Regions from separate parts of the Isoptericola sp. NPDC056578 genome, predicted to be linked through region 4. Evidence: riboswitches for the same ligand, from Rfam matches in the RefSeq annotation. Region 4 holds a riboswitch; each other region holds the start of a gene.
The links. A riboswitch is a leader RNA that binds a small molecule or an ion and turns the genes downstream of it on or off. The one in region 4 is predicted to bind thiamine pyrophosphate.
Positions count from the first base shown of each region.

Region 1: linked by a shared signal. The riboswitch ahead of thiO (glycine oxidase ThiO) and the one ahead of ACFQ80_RS19520 (thiamine ABC transporter substrate binding subunit) in region 4 are both predicted to bind thiamine pyrophosphate.
Region 2: linked by a shared signal. The riboswitch ahead of ACFQ80_RS20800 (ECF transporter S component) and the one ahead of ACFQ80_RS19520 (thiamine ABC transporter substrate binding subunit) in region 4 are both predicted to bind thiamine pyrophosphate.
Region 3: linked by a shared signal. The riboswitch ahead of ACFQ80_RS02860 (bifunctional hydroxymethylpyrimidine kinase/phosphomethylpyrimidine kinase) and the one ahead of ACFQ80_RS19520 (thiamine ABC transporter substrate binding subunit) in region 4 are both predicted to bind thiamine pyrophosphate.

Region 1 covers NZ_JBHTVC010000054.1:28,485-31,807, reverse strand. The annotation lists gene guaA (glutamine-hydrolyzing GMP synthase) at 1-988, opposite strand, end outside; gene thiE (thiamine phosphate synthase) at 1,094-1,732, opposite strand; TPP riboswitch at 1,764-1,866, shown strand; gene thiO (glycine oxidase ThiO) at 1,856-3,088, shown strand; gene thiS (sulfur carrier protein ThiS) at 3,085-3,323, shown strand, end outside.
Region 2 covers NZ_JBHTVC010000078.1:458-3,780, reverse strand. The annotation lists gene ACFQ80_RS20805 (ABC transporter ATP-binding protein) at 1-942, opposite strand, end outside; gene ACFQ80_RS20800 (ECF transporter S component) at 947-1,585, opposite strand; TPP riboswitch at 1,579-1,690, opposite strand; tRNA gene ACFQ80_RS20795 (tRNA-Ala) at 1,854-1,926, opposite strand; gene ACFQ80_RS20790 (histidine phosphatase family protein) at 2,019-2,708, opposite strand; gene rsfS (ribosome silencing factor) at 2,705-3,151, opposite strand; partial or broken gene ACFQ80_RS20780 (hypothetical protein) at 3,148-3,323, opposite strand, start outside.
Region 3 covers NZ_JBHTVC010000004.1:71,148-74,470, forward strand. The annotation lists gene ACFQ80_RS02850 (YcnI family protein) at 1-674, opposite strand, end outside; gene ACFQ80_RS02855 (hypothetical protein) at 763-1,434, opposite strand; TPP riboswitch at 1,561-1,703, shown strand; gene ACFQ80_RS02860 (bifunctional hydroxymethylpyrimidine kinase/phosphomethylpyrimidine kinase) at 1,694-3,323, shown strand, end outside.
Region 4 covers NZ_JBHTVC010000067.1:2,677-5,999, forward strand. The annotation lists gene ACFQ80_RS19505 (sulfite exporter TauE/SafE family protein) at 1-710, shown strand, start outside; gene ACFQ80_RS19510 (PAS domain-containing protein) at 888-1,667, shown strand; gene ACFQ80_RS19515 (DUF4235 domain-containing protein) at 1,693-1,959, opposite strand; TPP riboswitch at 2,116-2,220, shown strand; gene ACFQ80_RS19520 (thiamine ABC transporter substrate binding subunit) at 2,292-3,323, shown strand, end outside.

The DNA of each region.
Region 1 (3,323 bases), on a different contig from region 4:
CGATGTCGCGCTGGGCGTCCTCGAAGACGCGGATGAACTCGCGGCCGATGATCTTGCGCTTCGTCTCCGGGTCGCTCACGCCGGCGAGGGCGGTCAGGAACCGCTCCTTCTCGTCGCGGATGATGAGGTTCACGCCCGTGGAGGCGACGAAGTCGCGCTCGATCTGCTCGACCTCGCCCTCGCGCAGCAGGCCGTGGTCCACGTGCACGCAGGTGAGCTGGTCGCCGACGGCGCGCTGCACCAGCGCGGCGGCGACGGCGGAGTCCACGCCGCCGGACAGGGCGCAGATGACGCGGGCGTCGCCGATCTGCGCGCGGATCGCGGCGACCTGGTCGGCGATGACGTTGCCCGGCGTCCAGTCGGGCGCGAGCCCCGCGCCCTCGTAGAGGAACTTCTCCAGCACGGCCTGGCCGTGCGCCGAGTGCTTCACCTCGGGGTGCCACTGCACGCCGTACAGGCGACGGCCGGTGTCCTCGAACGCGGCGACCGGCGAGCCGGACGACGTCGCGAGCACCTGGAAGCCCTCCGGCGCGGCGTGCACGGAGTCGCCGTGGCTCATCCAGGTGGTCTGGTGGTCGGGGGAGCCCGCCAGCAGCACGCCCGCCTCGCACACCTCGACCTCGGTGCCGCCGTACTCCCTCTGCCCCGTCTGCGCGACGGTGCCGCCCAGCGCCTGCGCCATCGCCTGGAAGCCGTAGCAGATGCCGAGCACCGGCACGCCGGCCTCGAACAGCGCCGGGTCCACGAACGGGGCGCCCGTGGCGTACACCGACGACGGCCCGCCCGAGAGGATGATCGCCGCCGGGTTCTTGGCGAGCATCTGCTCGGTGGTGAACGTGTGGGGCACGATCTCGGAGTAGACGCGGGCCTCGCGCACGCGGCGCGCGATGAGCTGCGCGTACTGCGCGCCGAAGTCGACGACGAGGACCGGTCGCGGCGTGGGCGCCAGGTCGGCGGTGGTGGGGGTGTCGGTGGCGGGAGACGTCACCGAGCCATCGTAGCCGCCGGACGGTACCGCTCCCGGGCCCGTCCCACGGGTCACGCGGTGGGGTAGGTCACCTCGACACCGCGGCGGCGCGCCGGCCGTCGGCGGTCAGGCCAACCGCTCCCGCAGCTCGCGCGCGGCGCGCCCGGGGTCGGGCGCCTGCGTGATCGCGCGCACGACGACGACGCGCGACGCACCGGCGTCGAGCACGGCGTCCAGCCGCTCGGCGTCGACGCCGCCGATGGCGAACCACGGCGTCGTCGGGCGGGTCGCGGCGACCTCGCGCAGCAGGTCGAGCCCGACGGCCGCACGGCCGGGCTTGGTGGGCGTGGCCCACAGCGGGCCGACGCAGAAGTAGTCGACGTCCGGGTCGGCCTCGGCCTCGGCCGCCTGCGCGGCGGAGTGGGTGGAGCGGCCCAGCACCGGGCCCGGCCCGAGCAGCGACCGGACCGCCGGCACGGGCAGGTCGCGCTGCCCCATGTGCACGACGGGAGCGCCGGTCAGCCCGGCGACGTCGGCCCGGTCGTTCACCGCCCAGAGCGCGCCGTGCTCCGCGGCGACGCGGGCCACCACGGCCTGCAGCTCGAGCTCGCGCGCGACGTCGAGCGTCTTGTCCCGCAGCTGCACGACGTCCACGCCGCCCGCGAGCGCCGCGTGCAGGAAGTCCTCGAGGTCGCCCCGGTCCTCGCGGGCGTCGGTGCACAGGTACAGGCGGGCGTCGGCGAGCCGGGCGCGGGTCGTGGTCACGCCGGCCAGGGTAACCACGGCCCGGGTTACAGTGGCCGCGCACGGGAGCCCCGCTCGGGGCTGAGAGGGCGTAGGAGCCGACCGTCGAACCTGATCTGGGTCATGCCAGCGAAGGGAGCGCACATGCCCACGTCCACCGGTCCGTCCGCCACCCCCTCCGACGTCGTCGTCGTCGGCGGCGGGATCGTCGGTCTCGCGGTGGCCTGGCGGGCCGCGGACGCCGGCCTCGCCGTCACGGTGCTCGACCCGGCGCCCGGCGACGGCGCCACCCGCGCGGCCGCGGGGATGCTCGCGGCCGTCAGCGAGGCGGACTTCGGCGAGCGGGACCTCGCGCGCCTCAACCTCGCGTCGGCCGCCCGCTGGCCCGCGTTCGCCGCCGACCTCGCCGCCGCGACCGGTCGCGACGTCCCGCTGCTGCGTGCCGGGTCGCTCGCCGTCGCGTACGACGCCGACGACCTCGCCCTCCTGCGTCGCGTGCTGGCGCTGCACCGGGAGTGGGGCCTCGCGTCCGCGGAGGTCTCCGTGGCCGACGCCCGGCGCCGCGAGCCGTACCTCGGGCCGCGGCTCGCCGGGGCGGCCCGCGTCGAGGGCGACCTGGCCGTCGACCCGCGGGGCACGCACGCGGCACTCCTCGAGGCGCTGACCCGCGCGCCGGGCGGCACGGTCGTCCGCCGCGCCGCCGTGCGCCTGGAGCGGGACGCCGCGGGCCGGGTGGTCGCGGCGCACGACGCCGCCGGGGTGCGGCACGCCGCCGGGGCGGTGGTCCTCGCGGCCGGCGCCGTCCCTCCCGCGGGGCTGCTCGACGGCGCGCCGGAGGTGCGCATGCCGGTGCGGCCCGTCAAGGGCGTGACGCTGCGCCTGGACGCCGGGCCGGGGCTCGCCCTCGAGCACGTGGTGCGCGGCACGGTGCAGGGCCGGCCGGTGTACCTCGTGCCGCGGGGCCCGGGCACCGGCGCCGGCCCGGGCAGCGGGCCCGGGCACCGGGAGATCGTCGTCGGCGCCACCAGCGAGGAGCGGCCGGACGACCGCCGCGCCGAGGCGGGCGGCGTGTTCGCGCTGCTGCGCGACGCCCGCGCCCTCGTGCCCGGGATCGACGAGGCCGCGCTGGTCGACGTCACGCCGCGCGCCCGCCCGGCCACCCCCGACAACCTGCCGCTGGTCGGCGCCACCGCCGTGCCCGGACTGCTGGCCGCCGTCGGGCACGGACGCAACGGGGTGCTGCTCGCGCCGCTCACCGCCGACGCGGTGCTCGCCGCGCTGACCGGCACACCGCCGCCCGACGACGCGCTCGACACCCTCACCGCCGCCGACCCGCGACGCTTCGCGCCCGCAACCCCCGAAGGAGCCCTCCCGTGAGCACGCCGTCCACCTCCGCAACCGCCGTCGTGAACGGCGAGACCTACCCGCTCGACGGACCGCACGGCGACGGCGTCGAGGCCGTCGTCGCGACCCTCGTCCCCGCGTTCGTCGCCGACGGCTCGGTGCAGGGCATCGCCGTCGCCGTGAACGACGCCGTCGTCCCCCGCGGCCTGTGGGCCGGCACCCGGATCGCGCCCGGCGACCGGGTCGAGATCGTCACCGCCGTCCAGGG
Region 2 (3,323 bases), on a different contig from region 4:
CGTGGACTTCCCCGCCCCCGAGGGCCCCGTGACGGACGTGAGGCGGCCCGCGGGCAGCCGCGCGGCCACGCCGTCGAGGGCACGCGTCGTGGTGCGACCGCGCAGGCCGCGGGTCACCAGGTCGACGCGGAGGCCGGCGACGACGACGTCCGGCCCGGGCACGTCCGGCGCCACCAGCGCCGCGGGAACGGACAGCGGGGACGGCGCCGCCACGCCGGGCAGCCAGACGCCGGCGCGCGTCAGGTCGTCCCGCAGGGCGGACGGGACGTCGCGCAGCGCGGCGGGCGCGACGTCGTGCGTGACCCGGCCGCCCGGTCCGAGCACCACGACGCGGTCCAGGTGCTCGAGCCACGGCCCGACGTGGTGGTCGACCACGACGAGGGACGTGTCCGAGCCCTCCAGCGCGCCGACGACGGCGGCGCGCACCTCGGCCGCCGCGGCGGGGTCGAGCATCGCGGTCGGCTCGTCCAGGAGCAGCAGGCCCGGCGCGCTCGCCAGCGCCCCGGCGAGCGCGAGCCGCTGCAGCTCGCCGCCCGAGAGGGCCGACGTCGGCCGGTCGGGCGGGTGGCGCAGCCCGACCCGGTCGAGAGCCTCCCCGGCCCGGCGCCAGATCTCGTCCCGCGGCAGGCCGGCGTTCTCGGGGCCGAAGGCGACGTCCCGGCCGATCCGGGCCGCGACGACCGCGGAGCCCGGGTCCTGCGGGACGAGCCCCACCCCGCCGTCCACGTGGACGGTCCCGGACAGCTCGCCGGGCAGCGGGTCGCCCAGCACGCCCGCCAGGGCGTGCAGCACGGTCGACTTGCCCGCCCCGCTGGGACCGACCAGCCCCAGGCGCTCCCCCGCGCCGACGGTGAGGTCGAGGCCCTCGATCGTCGGGGCCCGGCGCCCGGTGGGCCGCCAGCACAGCCCTCGCACGCGAACCCGGACGTCGTCGTGCGCCACGCCGTCAGGCCGGCGCGCGGTCGACGGCACGGTCGACGGCGCGGTCGGCGAGGTCGCGACCCGGGCCGAACGCGTCGAGCACGCCCGCCCGCGCGAGGGCGCGCACGAGCGCCGCGCCCCCGAGGCCGGCGAGCAGCGCGCCGGAGAGCCCGAAGAGGCCCAGGTACGCCAGGCGGAAGCCCCACTCCCAGTCCGGGTAGTACGCGAACCACTCGTACACGGCGCCGCACGCGCCCGCCGCCGCGCCCGCCAGGGCCGCGACCGCGGCGCCGAAGCGCCGGTAGAGGAACAGGGCGAGGACGAGCTCGGCGCCGAAGCCCTGGACGACGCCGGAGACGATCGCCGAGAAGCCCCAGCCGGCGCCGAGCAGCGCCTCGACGCTCGCGGCGACGACCTCGGCGAGCAGCGCCGCGCCCGGACGGCGGACGATGAGGCCGCCCAGCACGCCGCCGAGCAGCCAGCCGCCCCCGAGCAGCCCGGTGGCCGGCGGGAAGGCGACCGCCAGCCCGGCTGAGAGCAGGTGGTAGAGCTGGGTCCAGCCCCAGAAGACGACACCGACGGCCACGCCGAGCATGGCCACGGTGACGAGGTCGACGGTGCGGTACCGCAGGGACGCGCTGCGCGCGAAAGTGGGCGCGGACATTCCAGGTAACTCCCTTCGCCGGTGCTAACCGGAGCAGGTTCCAAGGGTCTGCGGCTGTGCCCGCACTCTCAGCGCCCCTTCGACGGCGCTCCCCTGTCATGGGTGTCTTCAGATGTGACTTCAGGTGTGACTTCACGGCGGCCGACGACGCGGCCGCAGGTCCGACCCTAGGCGACGACGGCGTCGGCGCAAGGGCGTCCCGCACCGTGAAACCCCTGGTCACGCAAGAAGGCCCGGAACCGTGTGGTTCCGGGCCTTCTCGTCGGGGTGGAGCTGAGGGGACTCGAACCCCTGACCCCCTGCATGCCATGCAGGTGCGCTACCAGCTGCGCCACAGCCCCGAGAACCGACTCTCGCGGCCGACGGGCGACCGGGCGATTCGTCTGATTCGGTGCGTTCCTCCGGGCTTGCGCCCCTCGGGAACGTCGATATCTTAGGCAGACTTCGGGCCAGGTTCCAAATTCCAGTCCGGCCCCGCCTGCCAGCGGTCCAGGGGGTACCCCGCGCCCACGTTGTGCGCCACGAGGCGCCAGGCGGGCACGGCACCCTCGCCCGCACGGTGCAGGTGCGACCAGTGCACGTTGTGCATCCCCGACAGCCCGCGCCACGTGGTCGGGTCGAGCCCGAGCAGCGCCGTCACCGCCAGCGAGATGGCGGCGCCGTGCGACACGACGACGAGCGTCGCGTCGTCGTCCAGGTCGCCGGCATGCTCGGCCAGGGCCTCGGCCATGCGCTCCGCGACCGCCGCCTTCGTCTCGGCCCCCGCGCCCACGGGCTCCGCGCCCAGGCGCCAGGCGGCGTACTCCTCGGGCCAGCGCTCCTGCAGCTCCGCGCCCGTGAGGCCCTCCCAGGCGCCGAAGCCGCGCTCGCGCAGGCGCTCGTCGGTGACCAGGGGCTGCCCGCCGAGCGCGTCCGCGTACGCGGTCGCCGTCTCGACGGCGCGCCCCAGGTCGGACGACACGATGCGCGTCGCGCGGTGCGACGACGCGAGCGCGGAGCCGCCCTCCGCCGCCTGCCAGCGCCCGACCTCGTCGAGCGGGATGTCGATCTGCCCCTGCAGCCGCAGGGACGCGTTGTAGGCGGTGCGGGCGTGCCGCAGCAGGACGACGGTGCCGGCCGTCACCGCTCGTCGCCCGCGAGACGGATCGCCCCGTCGCCCCCGCCGTCGCCGTACTCGGCGGCGGCCGCCGCGCCGTCACCGCCGCGCGCGTCCTCCGGCAGCTCCACCGCCGGGCAGTCCTTCCACAGCCGCTCGAGCGCGTAGTACACGCGGTCCTCGGCGTGCTGCACGTGGACGACGACCTCCCCGAAGTCCAGCAGCACCCACCGCGCCTGCGCCTTGCCCTCCCGACGGATCGGCTTGGAGCCGGCGAGGAACATCGCCTCCTCGACGGCGTCCACGATCGCCGAGACCTGGCGCTCGTTCGTGCCGGAGGCGATGAGGAACACGTCGGTGAGCACGAGCTGGTCGCTCACGTCCAGCGCGATGATCTCCTGCGCCTTGCGGTCCGACGCGGCCCGGGCGGCGACGACCGCCAGCTCGACGGCGCGGGGGCTAGCGGTCATGCAGCGGCTCCGGGGTGCTCGTACGTGAGGGAGACGCCGGCCGCGGGCGCGGCGGCGTCGGTATCGGTCTGGAAGTTGCTGTCGTCGGGCGCCTGGAGCAGCAGCTTCCAGACCAGGAGCCCCAGCACGAACGCGACGACCACGAGGACGATGTAGTGCAGCCAGGTGTACG
Region 3 (3,323 bases), on a different contig from region 4:
TCGGCCGCCGCCTCCGTGCCCGCGTCTGTACCCGCGTCTGCGCCGGCGTCGGCGGCCGAGTCCGTGGCGCCGGCTGCCGACGGCGTGCCGTGGCCGCCGTCCTCGGCCGCCGGGAGGACCTGCAGGACGGGTGCCGGGAGGTCGGGCTCCGCGTCGCCGGTCGCCTCCTGGTCCCAGGCGACGACCTCGCCGTCGGAGTACGTCTGCGTGGCGGGCAGGGCGATCTCCTCGACGCCGTCCGGGACAGCACCGGCGGACACGGTGAACCGGAGGAACTCGCCCGGAGCGATGCCGGCGTCGGCGTCGTCGGCGGTCCACTCGATGCTCGCCGGCGCCTCGGTCACGGTGGTGCCGTGCACCTCGACGGGCTCGGGCAGGGGCGCCTGGGTGACCTTCGCCGTCCAGCCCGGCACGGGCTCCACGGACACGCTGGTGAACGGGGTGTCGGTGGGGAGGTCGACCTTCACGGCGGTGGTCGAGGCCTCGGCGGACTCGTTCGGGACCTTGAAGGTGAGGGTGGCGTACGACCCGGCCTCGGCCGCGTCGGGGGTCACGGTCACGTGCGCGGAGGCGGCGGCCGCGCCGAGGACGAGGGCCGGCACGGTGAGGGCGGCGGCGCCGGCGAGGCGGCGCGCGCGGAGGGCAGGGGTGAGGGCAGGGATGGTCCTGGACATGGGTGTGCTGCTCCTGGTGCTCAGGGGTGGTCAGGGGTCGTCGGACGACGAGGGACCCGCCCCCGTCCGACGACGGACCAGGGCAGGGTCAGGCGGCGCGCACGAGGGCGCCCGGGAGCAGCGGGGGGCCTCGTGGCGGGGTGCGCCGGACGGCGCGGGCCCGGAGGGGGTGCCAGGTGCGCCCGACGACGACGGCGGGCTCGCGGACGACGGGCGGCGCCGCCGGGCCCAGCACGAGGACCGCGACGAGCCGCAGCTGGCCCGCGACGTTGACGGCCGCTCGGTCGCCCGCCGCGAGCAGCAGGGCGGTGAGCAGCACCGCGGCAGCGTGCGCGGCGAGCATCCAGGACGTCGTCCCGGGGTCGTCCGCGTGGTGCAGGTGCAGCCCGCCGCCGGTCGCGGGCCCGAGGGAGCCCGGGCCCAGCGCGTGCAGGGCGTGCCCGTCCGGCGCGGCCCCCGGCGTCGAGGGCAGGGTCGTGAGCAGGGTCGCGGGTGAGGCGCCGGTGCCCGCCGCGCCGAGCACGGACAGGGTCGTGTGCTGCACGAGCTGGAGCGCGACCATCGCGGGCAGCAGGCGGGGGAGCGTCAGCCGGCGGCGGGCGGTCCACACCGCGAGCGGTGCCGTGAGCGCCACGACGACGAGCCAGGCGAGGGGTGCCCCGGGGAGCGCGCCGCCGGCCAGGAGGTGGGCGGCGGCCGCGATGCTGAGCGTCGTGCCGGCGACGAGGAGCTCGCGCGCACGACGGACGACCACGGGCACCCCCGCACCCTACCGTGCCGCGAACAGGCCGCGGGCCTGCGGCGCAAGGCCTGGCGAAGTGTCGCGGGACGCCGACACGCGCCGCGGGACGCCGCCCGCCCCCGCGCGGGCCTGGGCTACGGTGGGCGGCACGACACGGGGTGCGTCCCGACCGGTCATCGCCGCGACATCGTCACGACGACGTCGCGACCCGGCCGGCGGGCGCTGAGAACACACCCGTCGAACCTGATCTAGCTCGTACTAGCGAAGGGATGTCGACATGAGTGCGCGTGCACCTGAAGACAGCTCCGCCGGCAGCGCCGGCTCCACCGCCCCTGCTCCCGCGGCCCCGGCGCCGACGAGGGGCAGTCGCCCCCGCGTCCTGGCCGTCGCCGGGTCCGACCCGTCCGGGGGCGCCGGGATCCAGGCGGACCTCAAGTCGATCGCGGCCGCGGGCGGCTACGGGATGGCGGCCGTCACGGCCCTGACCGTGCAGAACACGCGGGGGGTGCGCGACGTGCACGTGCCGCCCGCCGCGTTCCTGGCCGCGCAGCTCGACGCCGTCACCGACGACGTGGCCGTCGACGCCGTGAAGATCGGGATGCTCGCCTCGGCCCCCGTGGCCCACGCCGTGGCCGCCTGGCTCGACGCCCTGCCGCCCGGCGCGACGGGCGCGCGACCCGCCGTCGTCCTGGACCCGGTGATGGTCGCCACGAGCGGGGACCGCCTGCTCGACCCGGCGGCCGAGGACGCCGTGCGGGACCTGCTGTCCCGGGTGGACGTCGTGACGCCGAACCTGCCCGAGCTCGCGGTCCTCGCGCAGGAACCGTCGGCCGCGGACTGGCCCGCCGCGCTCGAGCAGGCGCGACGCCTGGCCTCCCGGCACGGGGTCCTGGTGGTGGCGAAGGGCGGCCACCTGGGCGCCTCGGGGACGGGCGCGACGGGGGCGGGGGCCCCGGACGCGCTCGTCGGGCCGCAGGGCGTGCTGGCGGAGCTCCCCGGGCCGCGCCTGACCAGCACCTCCACCCACGGCACCGGCTGCTCGTTGTCCAGCGGCCTGGCCGCGCGGTACGCGCGCACGAGGGACTGGACCGAGGCGCTGCGCGGCACGAAGGCCTGGCTGACCGCGGCGATCCGGGCGGGGGCGGCCCTGCGCGTCGGCGGCGGGAACGGGCCGGTCGACCACCTGGTGGGGCTGCGCGCCGGCGGCGCGGAGCCGCTCGCGCCGTCCGGTGCGTCCGGTGTGGGCGGGGCATCAAGTCAGGACGGGGCGGAGGACGTCGTCGCCCGCTGGTGGGACGACGCCGCGGGCGTGCGCGCCGCGATCGACGACCTGGCGTTCGTCCGGTCGCTGGGCGACGGGACGCTCGACGCCGACCACTTCCGCACGTACCTGGAGCAGGACGCGCTCTACCTGCGCGACTACGCGCGCTGCCTCGCGCGGGCGAGCGAGCTGGCTCCCACGCGGGCCGAGCAGGCGTTCTGGGCCGGCGGCGCGCACGGCGCGCTGGTGACCGAGCTCGACCTGCACACCCGCTGGCTGGGCGGGGAGCCGCAGGACGTGCCCGCCAGCCCCACGACGGCCGCGTACCTCGACCACCTGCGCGCGGCCGGCGACGACTACGCGACCCTCGTCGCCGCCGTCCTGCCCTGCTACTGGATCTACCAGGACGTGGGGGAGCGGCTGGCCGCCCGCGACCACCCGGGTCACCCGTACGGGGCGTGGCTGGGCACGTACGCGGACGACGCGTTCGCGGACGCGACGCGCGAGGCCGTCGCGATCCTGCGCCGCGCCGCCGCGGCGGCCGACCCGGTCACCCGGGACCGGATGGCGGCGACGTTCCACGCGGCGTGCGAGCACGAGCTGGCGTTCTTCGACCAGACCGGGGCACCCACGGTCGAGCCCACGG
Region 4 (3,323 bases):
TCATCAAGATCGGCATCCCCGGTGCCATCGGCGCGTTCGCCGGCGCGACCTTCCTCTCGTGGCTGTCGACCGAGATCGCCAAGCCGCTGATGTCGATCCTGCTGCTGGGTCTGGGCCTGTACGTGCTGCTGCGGTTCACGCTCCGCGGGCTGCGTACGGACCGTCTCGGGCAGCCGCTCCGCAAGCGGTTCCTCACCCCGCTCGGGCTGGTCGCCGGGTTCATGGACGCCACGGGTGGTGGCGGCTGGGGCCCGGTGGGCACGCCCGCCATCCTCGCGAGCGGCCGCATGGAGCCGCGCAAGGTGGTCGGCTCGATCGACACCAGCGAGTTCTTCGTGGCCGTGGCCGCGAGCCTCGGGTTCCTCTTCGGTCTCGGGACCGCGGGCATCAACCCGTCCTGGGCCCTCGCGCTGCTCATCGGCGGCCTGATCGCCGCGCCGATCGCCGCGTGGCTCGTCCGCCTGGTGCCGCCGCGCGTCCTCGGCTCCGCCGTCGGCGGGATCATCGTCCTCACCAACGTGCGGACCCTGCTGTCCCTCGACTCGTTCCCGGTGAGCGACGGCGTGCGCACCCTGGTGCTCGCGATCATCGCCGTGGGCTGGGCCGCCGCGGTCGTCTACTCGTTCGGCCAGCACCGCAAGGCGGTCGCGGAGGAGCGGGCCGAGGCGGCCGGCGAGCAGCCGGAGGCGGCGGCGACGACGGTCGCCTGACGGTCCGAACCCGTCACGGGCGCCGACAGCACCACCGAGCACCGCCACCGCACCACCGAGCACCGCCACCGCACGTCACCCGCCGTGCGGTGGCGGTGTCGTGCCGTCCCGGTACCGTGGTGGAGCCAGGAGAACTGCGCGCCGGACCCAGCTGCACGGCACTGGGGGTGGTCCTCGATGTCCAGCACGCCCAACGACACACCGCGCCGCGAGCTCGTCGCCCTCGCGGAGCTGTTGGGTGCCGGGAGCCAGCTGCTCGTGGGCCGGTACCGGGTCGACGTCGCCACGGGGGAGTGGTGGTGGTCGGACGAGGTGTTCCGGATCTTCGGGCGTGAGCCCGGCTCCGTCGCGCCGGGGCCCGAGGTGCTGCGCGCCCACCTGCACCCGGACGACCGTGAGCGGCTCTCCCGGACGGCGGTGGTCGCACTGGGTGCCGGGCGGCCGTTCTCGGGGGCACACCGCGTCGTGGACGACCACGGGCGCACGCACACGGTCGTCGTCACGGGTCAGGGGCGGCACGGGAGCGACGGCGCGTCGTCGCAGATCGTCGGCTACGTCATCGACGCGAGCCCGGTCGTGCGCGACGCGCTGGAGCGCGAGGCGCACCGCGCCGTCTCGCGCGCGTTCGTCGCCGCCGCGGCCGCGGAGCAGGCCAAGGGCGCCATCATGGCCGTCTGCGGCGTGGACGAGTCGGTGGCCACCGAGGTCCTCGCCGACGCGGGCGCGCAGGTCGGCGTGTCCGCCCAGTCGGCGGGGGAGCAGGTGATGAAGGAGCTCGCGCGACCGGTCGGGGACCGGGACGCCGCGCTCACGGCGGCGGAGGTGGTCCGGTCGGCACCGCCCGCGAAGGACGCGGCGGACCGCCTGAGCAGCGCGCTCGCCGCCGTGCGGCCGGTGGACCGACCGCACGGCCACGACGCGCAGCTGGCCCGCCGTCGTCCCCGCGCGAGCCACTGACGGGACCGCGCGGGGAATCGGCGGGTCAGCGGCCCGAGACGAACCGGGCAGCCGCGCGCCCGGCGCCCTGGCGGGCGAGGCGCTTCGCGAGCACCGCGACGCCGCCCGAGACGGCCGCGAAGGTGACCGCCTGCACGATGGAGAGCTCGTCGTCGTCCAGGTTGGTGGGCGCCACGTTGCCCGTCGCCCGCTCCCAGACCACCCCGATCAGCTTCTGCGCGACCCATCCGGCGGCGATCGTCAGCACCACCGTGCCGACCTTCACGCCCAGCGGCTGCTCGGTGTCCGTCACGTGCTCTCCCTCGGTCTGACCCGGCGTGCTACCGCCGGGGCGTCGTCCTGGTCCGGCGTCCACGGCCGACGGGCGGTGTCACGGCACGTCAGGCACGTCACACCCCGAGGCCGAGGACGGGACCACGGTAGCGCGGTGTCGACGGGTAGGCTCGTGCTGATACGACAGGGGAGCGCCCACCGGCGCTGAGAGTGCGGACCGCCGCAGACCCTCGAACCTGACCCGGTTAGCACCGGTGGAGGAAGTCGGGAATCTGGTTCCCTGCGGACGGCAGCACCACGACGGTGCCGGGCGCCCGCAGGACCCCCTTCTCGCACCTTGAGGAGGACAGCATGACGCTGAGCACCACGACCAGGACCAGGAGCGCGGCAGCAGCGGTCGGGGCCGTCGCGTTCCTGCCGCTGCTGGCGGCGTGCGGCGGCGGGACGCCGGCGGACGACGCGAGCGGGGCGTCGAGCACGGTCACGCTCGTCACCCACGACTCGTTCGCCGTCTCCGACGAGGTGCTGGCCGCGTTCGAGAAGGAGTCCGGCCTCTCCGTCGAGCAGGTGGCACCGGGCGACGCGGGCACGCTGGTGAACCAGCTCGTGCTCACCAAGGACGCGCCGCTGGGCGACGTCGTCTTCGGTGTGGACAACACCTATGCGTCGAGGGCCGTCGACGCCGGGGTCTTCGAGGAGTACCAGCCCGCCGACCTGGCCCCGGAGGTCGCGGCCTACGCGCCCGACGACCTGGCCGGCACGCTGACGCCGGTCGACGTGGGCGACGTCTGCATGAACCTCGACGACGGCTGGTTCGACGAGCACGGCGTCACGCCCCCGACGACGCTCGAGGACCTCGCGAAGCCGGAGTACCAGGACCTCACCGTGGTCACCAACCCCGCGACGTCGTCGCCCGGTCTCGCGTTCCTGCTCGCGACGATCGGTGCCTTCGGCACGGACGGCTGGGAGGCCTACTGGGCCGACCTGCGCGACAACGGCGTCAAGGTCGCCGAGAGCTGGGAGGACGCGTACTACGTCGACTTCTCCGGCGCCGGTGAGGGCGGGCAGCGGCCGATCGCGCTGTCCTACGCGACGTCGCCCGCGTTCACCGTGAGCGACGACGGGACGTCCTCGACGACCAGCGCGATGCTCGACACCTGCTTCCGGCAGGTCGAGTACGCGGGGGTGCTGGCCGGTGCGGAGAACCCGGACGGCGCGAAGCAGCTGGTCGACTTCCTCACCTCGCCCGAGTTCCAGGCCGACGTGCCCGGCCAGATGTACATGTACCCCGCCGACCCGGACGTGGAGCTGCCCGCCGACTGGCAGCAGTTCGCCCCCCTGGCCGACGAGCCGTTCGAGGTGGCGCCCGCGGACGTCGCCGCG